2 regions of the Streptomyces sp. NPDC045287 genome follow, and region 1 is predicted to be linked to the other one. Evidence: riboswitches for the same ligand, from Rfam matches in the RefSeq annotation. Region 1 holds a riboswitch; the other holds the start of a gene.

Region 1 (5,710 bases):
ACCGCGGCCGGGTCCCAGCCGGCCTCCTCCATGGCCTCGACGAGGGCGCGGGCCTTCGCCTCCGCCTCGTCGGCGGTGGTGCGGGTCGCGGCGGACTCGTCCAGGCCGAGCGCCTCGCGCAACCCGGGCAGCGCCTGCGTACCGCCCCAGATCTGGCGGGCGCGGAGGATGGACAGGACCAGGTTGACCCGCTCGGGGCCGGTCGGGGCGGTGCCGAGGACGTGCAGGCCGTCGCGGATCTGGGCGTCCTTCACCTCGCACAGCCAGCCGTCGACGTGCAGGAGGAAGTCGTCGAACCCGTCGTCGTCGGGCCGGTCCTCCAGGCCGAGGTCGTGGTCGAGGCGGGCGGCCTGGATGAGGGTCCAGATCTGCGCGCGGATCGCGGGGAGCTTCGCCGGGTCCATGGAGGAGATCTGCGCGTACTCGTCGAGCAGTTGCTCCAGCCGCGCGATGTCGCCGTAGGAGTCGGCGCGGGCCATCGGCGGTACGAGGTGGTCGACGAGCGTGGCGTGGGCGCGGCGCTTGGCCTGGGTGCCCTCGCCGGGGTCGTTGACGAGGAACGGGTAGATCAGCGGCAGGTCGCCGAGGGCCGCGTCGGGGCCGCACGCGGCGGACAGGCCGGCGTTCTTGCCGGGCAGCCACTCCAGGTTGCCGTGCTTGCCGAGGTGGACCATGGCGTCCGCGCCGAAACCGCCGTCGGACGCGGGTGTGGCGATCCACCGGTAGGCGGCCAGGTAGTGGTGGGACGGCGGCAGGTCCGGGTCGTGGTAGATCGCGATCGGGTTCTCGCCGAAGCCGCGCGGCGGCTGGATGAGGACGAGCAGGTTCCCCCGGCGCAGCGCGGCGAGGACGATGTCGCCCTCGGGGTTGCGGGACCGGTCGAGGAACATCTCGCCGGGCGGCGGGCCCCAGTGCTCCTCGACGGCCGAGCGCAGCTCCTCCGGCAGCGTCGCGAACCAGCGCCGGTAGTCGGCGGCCGGGATGCGGACCGGGTTGCGGGCCAGTTGCTCCTCGGTGAGCCAGTCCTGGTCGTGACCGCCCGCCTCGATGAGGGCGTAGATCAGCTCGTCGCCGTCGCCGGACGCGAGGCCCGGCACGTCCTCGTCGCCGAAGTCGTACCCCTCCTCGCGCAGCCGGCGCAGCAGGGCGACGGCGGAAGCGGGCGTGTCGAGGCCGACGGCGTTGCCGATGCGGGAGTGCTTCGTCGGGTACGCGGAGAGGACCAGCGCCAGGCGCTTCTCGGCGTTGGGGATGTGCCGGAGCCGGGCGTGGCGGACGGCGATCCCGGCGACGCGGGCCGCGCGCTCGGCGTCGGGGACGTACGCGGGCAGGCCGTCCTCGTCGATCTCCTTGAAGGAGAACGGGACGGTGATGAGCCGCCCGTCGAACTCGGGTACGGCGACCTGGCTGGCCGCGTCGAGCGGGGACAGGCCCTCGTCGTTCCCCTCCCAGTCGGCGCGCGAACCGGTGAGGCACAGCGCCTGGAGGACGGGCACGTCGAGGGAGGCGAGCGCGCCCGCATCCCACGCCTCCTCGTCCCCGCCGGCCTGGGCCTCGGCGGGCTTGGTGCCGCCGGCGGCGAGGACGGTGGTGACGACGGCGTCGGCGCCGCGCAGCCGGTCGAGCAGCTCGGGCTCGGGGGCGCGCAGGGAGGCGACGTACAGGGGGAGGGCGCGTCCGCCGGCGTCCTCGATGGCGTCGCACAGGGCGCCGACGAAGGCGGTGTTGCCGCTCATGTGGTGGGCGCGGTAGTAGAGCACGGCGACGGTCGGGCCGTCGGTGGCACGGGGGGTGCGCTCCAGGGGGCCCCAGGTGGGGGCGGCGGCCGGCGGGTCGAAGCCGTGGCCGGTGAGGAGGACCGTGTCGGACAGGAACCGGGCGAGCTGCTCCAGGTTGTCCGGGCCGCCGTGGGCGAGGTAGGCGTGGGCCTCGGTGGCGACGCCGATGGGGACGGTGGACGCCTCCATGAGCTGTGCGTCGGGCGCCTGTTCGCCGGTGAGGAAGACGACGGGGCGGTCCTGGGCGCGGAGCAGGTCGATGCCCTCCTCCCAGGCGCGCAGTCCGCCGAGGAGGCGTACGACGACGAGGTCGGCGCCGTCGAGGAGGCCGGGCAGCTCGTCGATGGGGAGGCGTGCGGGGTTGGCGAACCGGTACTCGACCGGGCCTCCGGCCGCGCGGGCGCTCAGCAGGTCGGTGTCGGAGTGCGACAGCAGCAGGATCACGGCGTGCCGGGCCTTCCTCGGGGTGTCCTCGCCCCGGGTGGTCGTGGGTGGCGGGAGTTCCTGACTCGCGGGACCCCGGGGGCCCTGCTCACAGTGGCGGGACCGCGCCGGATTCGCACCGTGCTTCCTCCCTAGGGTCCTGGGACCCTGTGCCGTCTGCATAGTAGAGGCTGCGCGTATGCTCGCCGCCATGCCGCCCAGCCCATCAAAGCCCCGGAACGGGGGCGAATCCCACATACGGGACCGTGTCCGCGACCGTGCCGACGCGTGCCCCGGCGCCCTGCGGCTGCACCGGGCGGACGACGGCGGACTCGCCCGGCTGCGGCTGCCCACCGGCGTCCTGACGGCCCACCAGGTGGCCGTGCTGGCCGGGGCAGCGGAGCGGCTGGGCGACGGCCGGCTCGGTGTCACCTCGCGCGGCAACCTCGACCTGCGCGGCCTGCCCGACGACTGCGGGCTCGCCCTCGCGGAGCTGCTCGGCGAGGCCGGGCTGCTGCCCTCGGCGGCGCACGAACGCGTGCGGAACATGGTGGTGTCGCCCCTCTGCGGACTGGACGGACGGTCCCACGGGGACGCCCAGGCGTGGGCGCGGGAGCTGGACGCGCTGCTGTGCGCGCGGGCGTGGACGACCGCCCTGTCGGGACGCTTCCTGTTCGCCGTGGACGACGGGCGCGGGGACGTGGCCGGGCTGGGCGGTGATGTGACGTTGCTCGCAGAGCCGGGCGGGTGCGCTCTGGTACGGATCGGGGACCTGTCCTGGCGGGTGGCCGCGGGCGACGCGCCGTCGGCCGCGCTGGCGGCGGCCGAGGCGTTCCTGGCCGTTGCCCGGGAGGCCGGCACGGGTGCCTGGCGGGTGGCCGAACTGCCGGACGACCGGCCCCTGGAGGTGGCCGTGACGGAGCGTCTGGCGGGTGCGGGGGTGGCCGCCTCCGCCGCCTCGCCGGGTGCGGTGCCGGTGGCGGCGCCGCCGGAGCCGGGTGTGGTCGGTGACCGTGCCGTGTCGGTCGTGGCGCCCCTGGGCCGGATCACCGCCGAGCAGTTCCGGGCCCTGGCGCCGGGGCCCGGGGGCGAGGTGCGGGTGACGCCGTGGCGCGGGTTCGTCGTGGCGGGCCTGCCCGGCCGCGCGGCGGCGAAGGAGCGGCTCGCGGCGCTGGACCGGGCCGGGTTCCTCACCCGCCCCGGGTCGCCCTGGCTGACGGTGAGCGCCTGCACGGGGCGGCCCGGCTGCGGCAAGGCCCTGGCCGACGTACGGGCGGACGCCCGGCCGCTGGACGACGCGGCGGTCCGGGGGCTGCCCGTGCACTGGTCCGGCTGCGACCGCCGCTGCGGCCACCCGCAGGGCGACTGGGTGGACGTACTGGCCACCGGCGACGGCACGTACGGCATCACCGTACGGACGGCACGACGAGACAACGACGACGCACAGGCACAGAGATGAGCGGGAGCACAGTGTTCGACTACGAGAAGGACGGCGCGGAGATCTACCGCCAGTCCTTTGCCACGATCCGCGCCGAGGCGGATCTCGCGGGGCTGCCCGCCGACGTCAGCCAGGTCGCCGTGCGGATGATCCACGCCTGCGGCATGGTCGATCTCGTCCGCGACCTCGCCTACACGCCGGAGGTCGTCTCCCGCGCCCGCGCCGCGCTCCGCTCCGGCGCGCCGATCCTGTGCGACGCGCAGATGGTCGCGAGCGGCGTCACCCGCAAGCGGCTCCCCGCCGACAACGAGGTGGTCTGCACCCTCTCCGACCCGTCCGTGCCCGATCTCGCCGCCGAGCTGGGCACGACCCGCAGCGCGGCCGCCCTGGAGCTGTGGCGCGACCGCCTGGAGGGCTCGGTCGTGGCGATCGGCAACGCACCCACCGCCCTGTTCCGGCTGCTGGAGATGGTCCGGGACGGCGCCCCCCGCCCGGCGGCGGTGCTCGGCATACCGGTCGGCTTCATCGGTGCGGCCGAGTCCAAGGACGCGCTGGCCGCCTCGGACCTGGACCACATCGTCGTACGGGGCAGGCGCGGGGGCAGCGCCATGGCGGCCGCGGCGGTCAACGCGATCGCGAGCGAGGCGGAATGAGCACGCACGTTTCACGTGAAACAGTCACCGGCGCGGACACGGAGACCGGCACGGGCACGGAGACCGGCACGGGCACGGAGACCGGCGCGGACACGGAGACCGGCACGGGCACGGAGACCGGCACGGGCACGGAGACCGGCACGGGCGCGGGCGCGGGCAAGCTGTACGGCGTCGGCCTCGGCCCCGGCGACCCGTCGCTGATGACCCTGCGCGCGGTGGAGGCCATCGCGGAGGCGGACGTCGTCGCGTACCACTGTGCCCGGCACGGCCGGTCCATCGCCCGGTCCATCGCGGCGAAGCACATCCGCGAGGACCACGTCGAGGAGCGGCTGATGTACCCGCTCACCGTGGAGACGACGGACCACCCCGGCGGCTACCGGGGCGCGCTGAACGACTTCTACGAGGAGGCGTCGGCACGGCTCGCCGCCCACCTCGACGCGGGCCGGACGGTGGCGGTGCTCGCCGAGGGCGACCCGCTGTTCTACGGCTCGTACCAGCACATGCACAAGCGCCTCGCACACCGCTACGAGACGGAGGTCGTCCCCGGCGTCACCTCCGTCAGCGCCGCCGCGGCGACCATCGGCAAGCCGCTGGTGGAGGCCGAGGAGGTCTTGACGATCATCCCCGGCACGCTGCCGGAGGACGAGCTGACGGCCCGCCTCGCGGCGACCGACTCGGCGGTGGTGATGAAGCTGGGCCGGACGTTCCCGGCGGTGCGCCGCGCCCTGGAGCGCACGGACCGGCTGGCGGACGCCCACTACGTGGAACGCGCCACGATGGAGGGCCGGCGCACGGCGGCGTTCGCGGACGTGGACCCGGACACGGTGCCGTACTTCTCGGTGGCGGTGCTGCCGTCCCGCGTCGACACGGGCCCGGCCGTGCCCGAGCGGGGCGAGGTGGTGGTCGTCGGCACCGGCCCGGCGGGCCCGCAGTGGCTGACGCCGGAGACCCGCGGCGCGCTCTCGTCGGCGACCGACCTGGTCGGTTACACGACGTACCTGGACCGGGTGCCGGTGCGGCCGGGCCAGCGGCGGCACGGCTCCGACAACAAGGTGGAGTCGGAGCGGGCCGAGTTCGCCCTGGACCTGGCGCGGCGCGGGCGGCGCGTGGCGGTGGTGTCGGGCGGCGACCCGGGGGTCTTCGCCATGGCGACGGCGGTCCTGGAGGCCGCGTCGCAGGAGGAGTACGCGGACGTGCCGGTGCGCGTACTGCCGGGCGTGACCGCGGCGAACGCGGCCGCGGCGAAGGCGGGCGCACCGCTGGGCCACGACTACGCCACGATCTCCCTGTCGGACCGGCTCAAGCCGTGGGAGGTCATCGCGGAGCGCCTGCGCGCGGCAGCCGCCGCCGACCTGGTGCTGGCGCTCTACAACCCGGGGTCGCGGAGCCGCACCTGGCAGGTCGGCAAGGCCCGCGAG
Region 2 (5,710 bases), on a different contig from region 1:
GTCCTCCGGGACCCCGTCCTCCGGAACCCCGGCGGCCGGGCGGGCGGCACGCCGGGCCGACACCCCCTCACCGCGCACGCCCGCCTCCCGTCTCCCGCCGCCCGCGCCGCGTCCGCCGCCCTCCCCGGCCCTCGCCGGACCCGCCGGGTCACCGCAGTCACACCGTTATCGAGTGACGGGTTCCCTGCGGCCTGGCCGTCCCCTAGATTCACCGCATATTCGGCTGATCATGAGGGGACCGTTCGCCATGTCCGAGGTGACACAAGAGAAACAACCGGTGGTCACTCCCGTCCGGGTGGTGATCGCGCTCTGTCTGATCGCTCCGTTCGTCGCGATGCTCTGGGTGGGTTCCTACTCCCGGACGGAGCCCACGCTCATCGGCATCCCGTTCTTCTACTGGTACCAGATGCTGTGGGTCGTGCTGTCGACCGCGCTGACGATGGTCGCGTACCAGTTGTGGCACCGCGAGCAGCGCGCCCGCGCCTCCCGGAACGGGGGTGGGGAGCGATGAAGGACGGTGTCAACGGCGTCGCGCTCGCCGTCTTCGTCTTCTTCTTCCTGCTCGTCACGGTCCTCGGATTCATGGCCGCCCGCTGGCGCAGGGCGGAGAACGAGAACAGCCTGGACGAGTGGGGCCTGGGCGGTCGCTCGTTCGGCACGTGGGTCACCTGGTTCCTGCTCGGCGGCGACCTGTACACGGCGTACACCTTCGTCGCCGTCCCGGCCGCGATCTACGCGGCGGGCGCGGCCGGCTTCTTCGCCGTGCCGTACACGATCCTCGTCTACCCGCTGATCTTCACCTTCCTGCCCCGCCTGTGGTCGGTGTCGCACAAGCACGGGTACGTCACCACCTCCGACTTCGTGCGCGGGCGCTTCGGCTCCAAGGGCCTGTCGCTGGCGGTCGCCCTCACCGGCATCCTCGCCACGATGCCGTACATCGCGCTCCAGCTCGTCGGCATCCAGGCCGTGCTGGACGTCATGGGCCTCGGCGGCGGCGAGTCGACGCACTGGTTCATCAAGGACCTGCCGCTGCTCCTCGCCTTCGGCGTGCTCGCGGCGTACACGTACTCCTCCGGGCTGCGCGCCCCCGCGCTGATCGCGTTCGTCAAGGACACGCTGATCTACCTGGTCATCGCGGTCGCCATCATCTACATCCCCATCAAGCTGGGCGGGTTCGACGCGATCTTCGGCGCCGCCGGCGACGCCTTCGCGCAGGTCAACCCGGCGACCGACAAGCCGCGCGGCGCGCTCGTGCCGGGCGAGGGGGCCCAGTGGACGTACGCCACGCTGGCGCTCGGCTCGGCGCTGGCGCTGTTCATGTACCCGCACTCGATCACGGCCACCCTGTCGTCCGGCAGCCGTGACGTGATCCGCCGCAACACGACGATCCTGCCGCTGTACTCGCTGATGCTCGGCCTGCTCGCGCTCCTCGGGTTCATGGCGATCGCCGCCGGCATCAAGGTGCAGAACGGCCAGCTGGCCATCCCCCAGTTGTTCGAGGACATGTTCCCGGACTGGTTCACGGGCGTGGCCTTCGCCGCGATCGGCATCGGCGCGCTCGTCCCGGCCGCCATCATGTCCATCGCCGCGGCGAACCTCTTCACCCGCAACATCTACAAGGACTTCCTGAAGCCGGACGCCACCCCGGAGCAGGAGACCAAGGTGTCCAAGCTGGTGTCGCTGCTGGTGAAGGTGGGCGCCCTCGCCTTCGTCCTGACGATGGACAAGACGGTCGCCATCAACTTCCAGCTCCTGGGCGGCATCTGGATCCTCCAGACCTTCCCCGCGCTGGTCATCGGCCTGTTCACCCGCTGGTTCCACCGCTGGGCGCTGCTGGGCGGCTGGGCGGTCGGCATGGTGTACGGCACGTGGACCGCGTACAACGTGGCGAGCCCCACGCAGAAGCACTTCGGCGGCTCGTCGGCGGAGATCCCCGGCATCGGCGAGATCGGCTACATCGGCCTCACCGCGTTCGTGCTGAACCTGCTGGTCACGGTCGTCCTCACGTTCGTGCTGCGGGCGGTGAAGGCCCCGGAGGGCGTCGACGAGACGACGGCGTCCGACTACACCGCCGACTCCGGCGACCCCGGGGTCAGCCCCGAACTGCCCAAGGTGGGAACCGGCCACTGACCCCCCGGCCCGCCGCGCCCGGAGGCCCCGCCCTCCCCACCCGCGCGGCCCGGCGGCCCCCAAGGGCCCCGCACCGCCCCGCCGGGGTGGTGCGGGGCCCCTCACGTTCCGCGGGGCGGGGTGGGCGAGGATGGGCGCATGAGACGCCGCCCCGCTCCCCCTCCGGCCGCCCTGGCCCTGCTGCTCCTCCTCGCCGCCTGCGGCACGCGGACGGCCGGTGCGGACGTGCCCGACCGGGCCGGACTGGAGGCCCGCGCCGCCGCCCTGCAGACCCGGCCCGAGCACGTGTACGTGACGGAGGCGGACGGCTTCGACCTGGCCGAGCAGTCCGTGGGCGTCCTCGGCGACGACGGCTTCTCCGCCACGTACGTCTCCCCGGGCGGCGGCGCGATCACCCTCGCCGTCGAGCGCGGCGGGGTCGACGCGGCGAGCTGCGCGGAGCTCCCCGCGGTTTCGGCCACCGGCCCCGCCGGCACCCCCTGCGAGAAGGACGGCGCGGGCTGGTACCGCGCCTCGGACGGCGCCCACGCGTACGTGCGCGCCGAGAACGGGCTGCGCGTCCGGGTCAGCGCCGACCGCTCCGTCGACCGCGACACGTTGCGCGGCGCCGCCGAGCGGGCGCACCGCGCCTCCGACGAGGAGCTGGACGCGGTCCTGCCCGAGCTCCGGCCCGGCGCCGGGGAGCCCGTCGAACGCGGCGACCTGCCGCCCGTGGGCGACGGGGCGCCCCGAAACGACGTGGGCGCGAGCGGCTGATCCCGCCACACTGGGTCCCATGGACGCCACTTGGACCCCACCCGCCGCACCGAGCACCACCGACTTCGCCATCCGCCCCGTACGCCCCGCCGAGCACCGCGCCCTGGGCGAGATCAGCGCCCGCGCCTACCTCGACGGCGGGCTGCTCCAGTACGGGGCCGACGACCCCTACCTCGACCTGCTGCGCGACGTGCCGCGCCGGGCCGCCGAGGCCGAGGTGCTCGTCGCCGTCGACCCGGACGGCACGCTCCTGGGCGGCGTGACGTTCGTCCCGTCCGGCGGCAGCCCGTGGGCGGACATCGCGGGACCGGACGAGGCCGAGTTCCGGGTGCTCGCCGTGTCCGGCGCGGCGCGCGGACGGGGCGTGGGCGAGGCGCTCGTACGGGCGTGCGCCGACCGGGCACGCGCGGTCGACGGCTGCGCGCGGCTCGTCCTGTCGGTCGTCCCGCAGGCCCGCGGCGCCCGGCGGCTGTACGACCGGATGGGCTTCGCCAGGGCCCCGCAGCGGGACTGGGAGCCCCTGCCCGGTCTGCCCCTCCTCGCGTACGAGCTGACACTCTGACACAACATGTGGGGGGTGCCGTATCCCGCGCCCCCCACATGTATGCTCGTGCTCGCTGTCGTAGCAGGGGAATCCGGTGCGAGTCCGGAACTGTCCCGCAACGGTGTACCGGTGTGCCCTTCGCGTACCCCACAAGTCCGACGACCTGCCGACAGCGCACCCGGACCGTCCGGCCCGGGTGCCCAGACGTCCGGGCCTCGCGGAGTGGGCCGGCGGACGCGGTCACGCACGCCCCCGTGCCCAGGGGCGGGGTGCGCCCGCTTCCCGCCTCCCCGCCGTGCGGCCCCGAGCCGAGCGAGGGAGAGCCCCCACGTGACCATCGCGCCAGCGGATCCGGCCTCAGCCACCGAAGCCGACGCTCCCGGGACCGCGTTGCTGCGGACCCTGACCGACCTCACCGCGGACCTTCCCGACACCGACCCCGGCCGGGTCGCCGCCGCCGCCCTGCGCGGCCGGCACGCCGGGTCGGACGAGGCCGAACTCCGGGAGCTCGCCACCGAGGCGGCGGCCGGCCTGATCGCCGAGGACCCGGCGTACTCCAGGCTCGCCGCCCGGCTGCTGGCCCGCGCGATCACCGACGAGGCCGCCGGCCAGGGAGCGGTGGCGTTCTCCGCGTCGGTCGCCGTCGGCCACCGCGAAGGGCTCATCGCCGACCGGACCGCCGACTTCGTCGCCCGCCACGCCGACCGGCTCGACGCGGTGATCGACCCGGCGGCCGACGACCGCTTCGGCTACTTCGGGCTGCGCACCCTGTACTCCCGCTACCTGCTGCGCCACCCGATCACCCGCAAGGTCGTCGAGACCCCGCAGCAGTTCCTGCTCCGCGTCGCCTGCGGACTGGCGGAGGACGGCACCGCGCGCGCCCTCGGCGAGGTCGAGGCGCTGTACGGGCTGATGAGCCGGCTCGACTACCTGCCCTCCTCCCCCACCCTGTTCAACTCGGGCACCCGCCACCCCCAGATGTCCTCCTGCTACCTGCTGGACTCCCCCCAGGACGAGCTGGACTCCATCTACGACCGCTACCACCAGGTGGCGCGGCTGTCGAAGCACGCGGGCGGCATCGGCCTGTCGTACTCCCGCATCCGCGCCCGCGGTTCGCTGATCCGCGGCACCAACGGCCACTCCAACGGCATCGTCCCGTTCCTGAAGACGCTCGACGCGTCGGTCGCCGCCGTCAACCAGGGCGGTCGCCGCAAGGGCGCCGCCGCGGTCTACCTGGAGACCTGGCACGCCGACATCGAGGAGTTCCTGGAGCTCCGCGACAACACCGGCGAGGACGCCCGCCGCACCCACAACCTGAACCTGGCGCACTGGATCCCGGACGAGTTCATGCGCCGCGTCAACGCCGACGCCCCGTGGTCGCTGTTCTCCCCGTCGGACGTGCCCGAGCTGGTCGACCTGTGGGGCGAGGAGTTCGACGCCGCGTACCGGGCCGCCGAGGCGAAGGGCCTGGCCCGCAAGACGATGCCGGCCCGCGACCTGTACGGCCGGATGATGCGGACCCTCGCGCAGACCGGCAACGGCTGGATGACGTTCAAGGACGCCGCGAACCGCACCGCCAACCAGACCGCCGAGCCGGGCCACACGGTCCACTCCTCGAACCTGTGCACCGAGATCCTGGAGGTCACGGACGACGGGGAGACCGCGGTCTGCAACCTGGGCTCGGTGAACCTGGGCGCGTTCGTCGCCGGCGACGGCATCGACTGGGAGCGGCTGGACGAGACGGTCCGCACCGCGGTGACGTTCCTCGACCGGGTCGTCGACATCAACTTCTACCCGACCGAGCAGGCCGGCCGGTCCAACGCCCGCTGGCGCCCGGTGGGCCTGGGCGCGATGGGCCTCCAGGACGTCTTCTTCAAGCTGCGGTTGCCGTTCGACTCGCCCGAGGCGCGCGCCCTGTCCACGCGGATCGCCGAGCGGATCATGCTCGCCGCGTACGAGGCGTCCGCCGACCTGGCCGAGCGCAGCGGCCCGCTGCCCGCCTGGGACAAGACCCGCACGGCGCGCGGCGTGCTGCACCCCGACCACTACGACGTGGAGCTGACCTGGCCGGAGCGGTGGGCGGCGCTGCGCGAGCGCGTCGCCTCCGTCGGCCTGCGCAACTCGCTGCTCCTCGCGATCGCGCCGACCGCGACGATCGCGTCCATCGCGGGGGTCTACGAGTGCATCGAGCCGCAGGTCTCCAACCTGTTCAAGCGCGAGACGCTGTCCGGCGAGTTCCTCCAGGTCAACTCGTACCTGGTGGACGACCTGAAGAAGCTC

Evidence for each region. Region 1 has a riboswitch for cobalamin ahead of cobN (cobaltochelatase subunit CobN). Riboswitches for the same ligand answer to the same signal wherever they lie in the genome.
Region 2: linked by a shared signal. The riboswitch ahead of AC07D6_RS09820 (ribonucleoside-diphosphate reductase subunit alpha) and the one ahead of cobN (cobaltochelatase subunit CobN) in region 1 are both predicted to bind cobalamin.

Annotation. Positions count from the first base shown of each region.
Region 1 is NZ_JBWKJG010000008.1:19,932-25,641, forward strand. Features, by position in the region: gene cobN (cobaltochelatase subunit CobN) at 1-2,222, opposite strand, end outside; cobalamin riboswitch at 2,259-2,390, opposite strand; gene AC07D6_RS15135 (cobalamin biosynthesis protein CobG) at 2,401-3,660, shown strand; gene AC07D6_RS15140 (precorrin-8X methylmutase) at 3,657-4,292, shown strand; gene AC07D6_RS15145 (precorrin-2 C(20)-methyltransferase) at 4,289-5,710, shown strand, end outside.
Region 2 is NZ_JBWKJG010000004.1:335,915-341,624, forward strand. Features, by position in the region: gene AC07D6_RS09800 (DUF3311 domain-containing protein) at 248-511, shown strand; gene mctP (monocarboxylate uptake permease MctP) at 508-2,130, shown strand; gene AC07D6_RS09810 (hypothetical protein) at 2,269-2,886, shown strand; gene AC07D6_RS09815 (GNAT family N-acetyltransferase) at 2,906-3,448, shown strand; cobalamin riboswitch at 3,481-3,615, shown strand; gene AC07D6_RS09820 (ribonucleoside-diphosphate reductase subunit alpha) at 3,761-5,710, shown strand, end outside.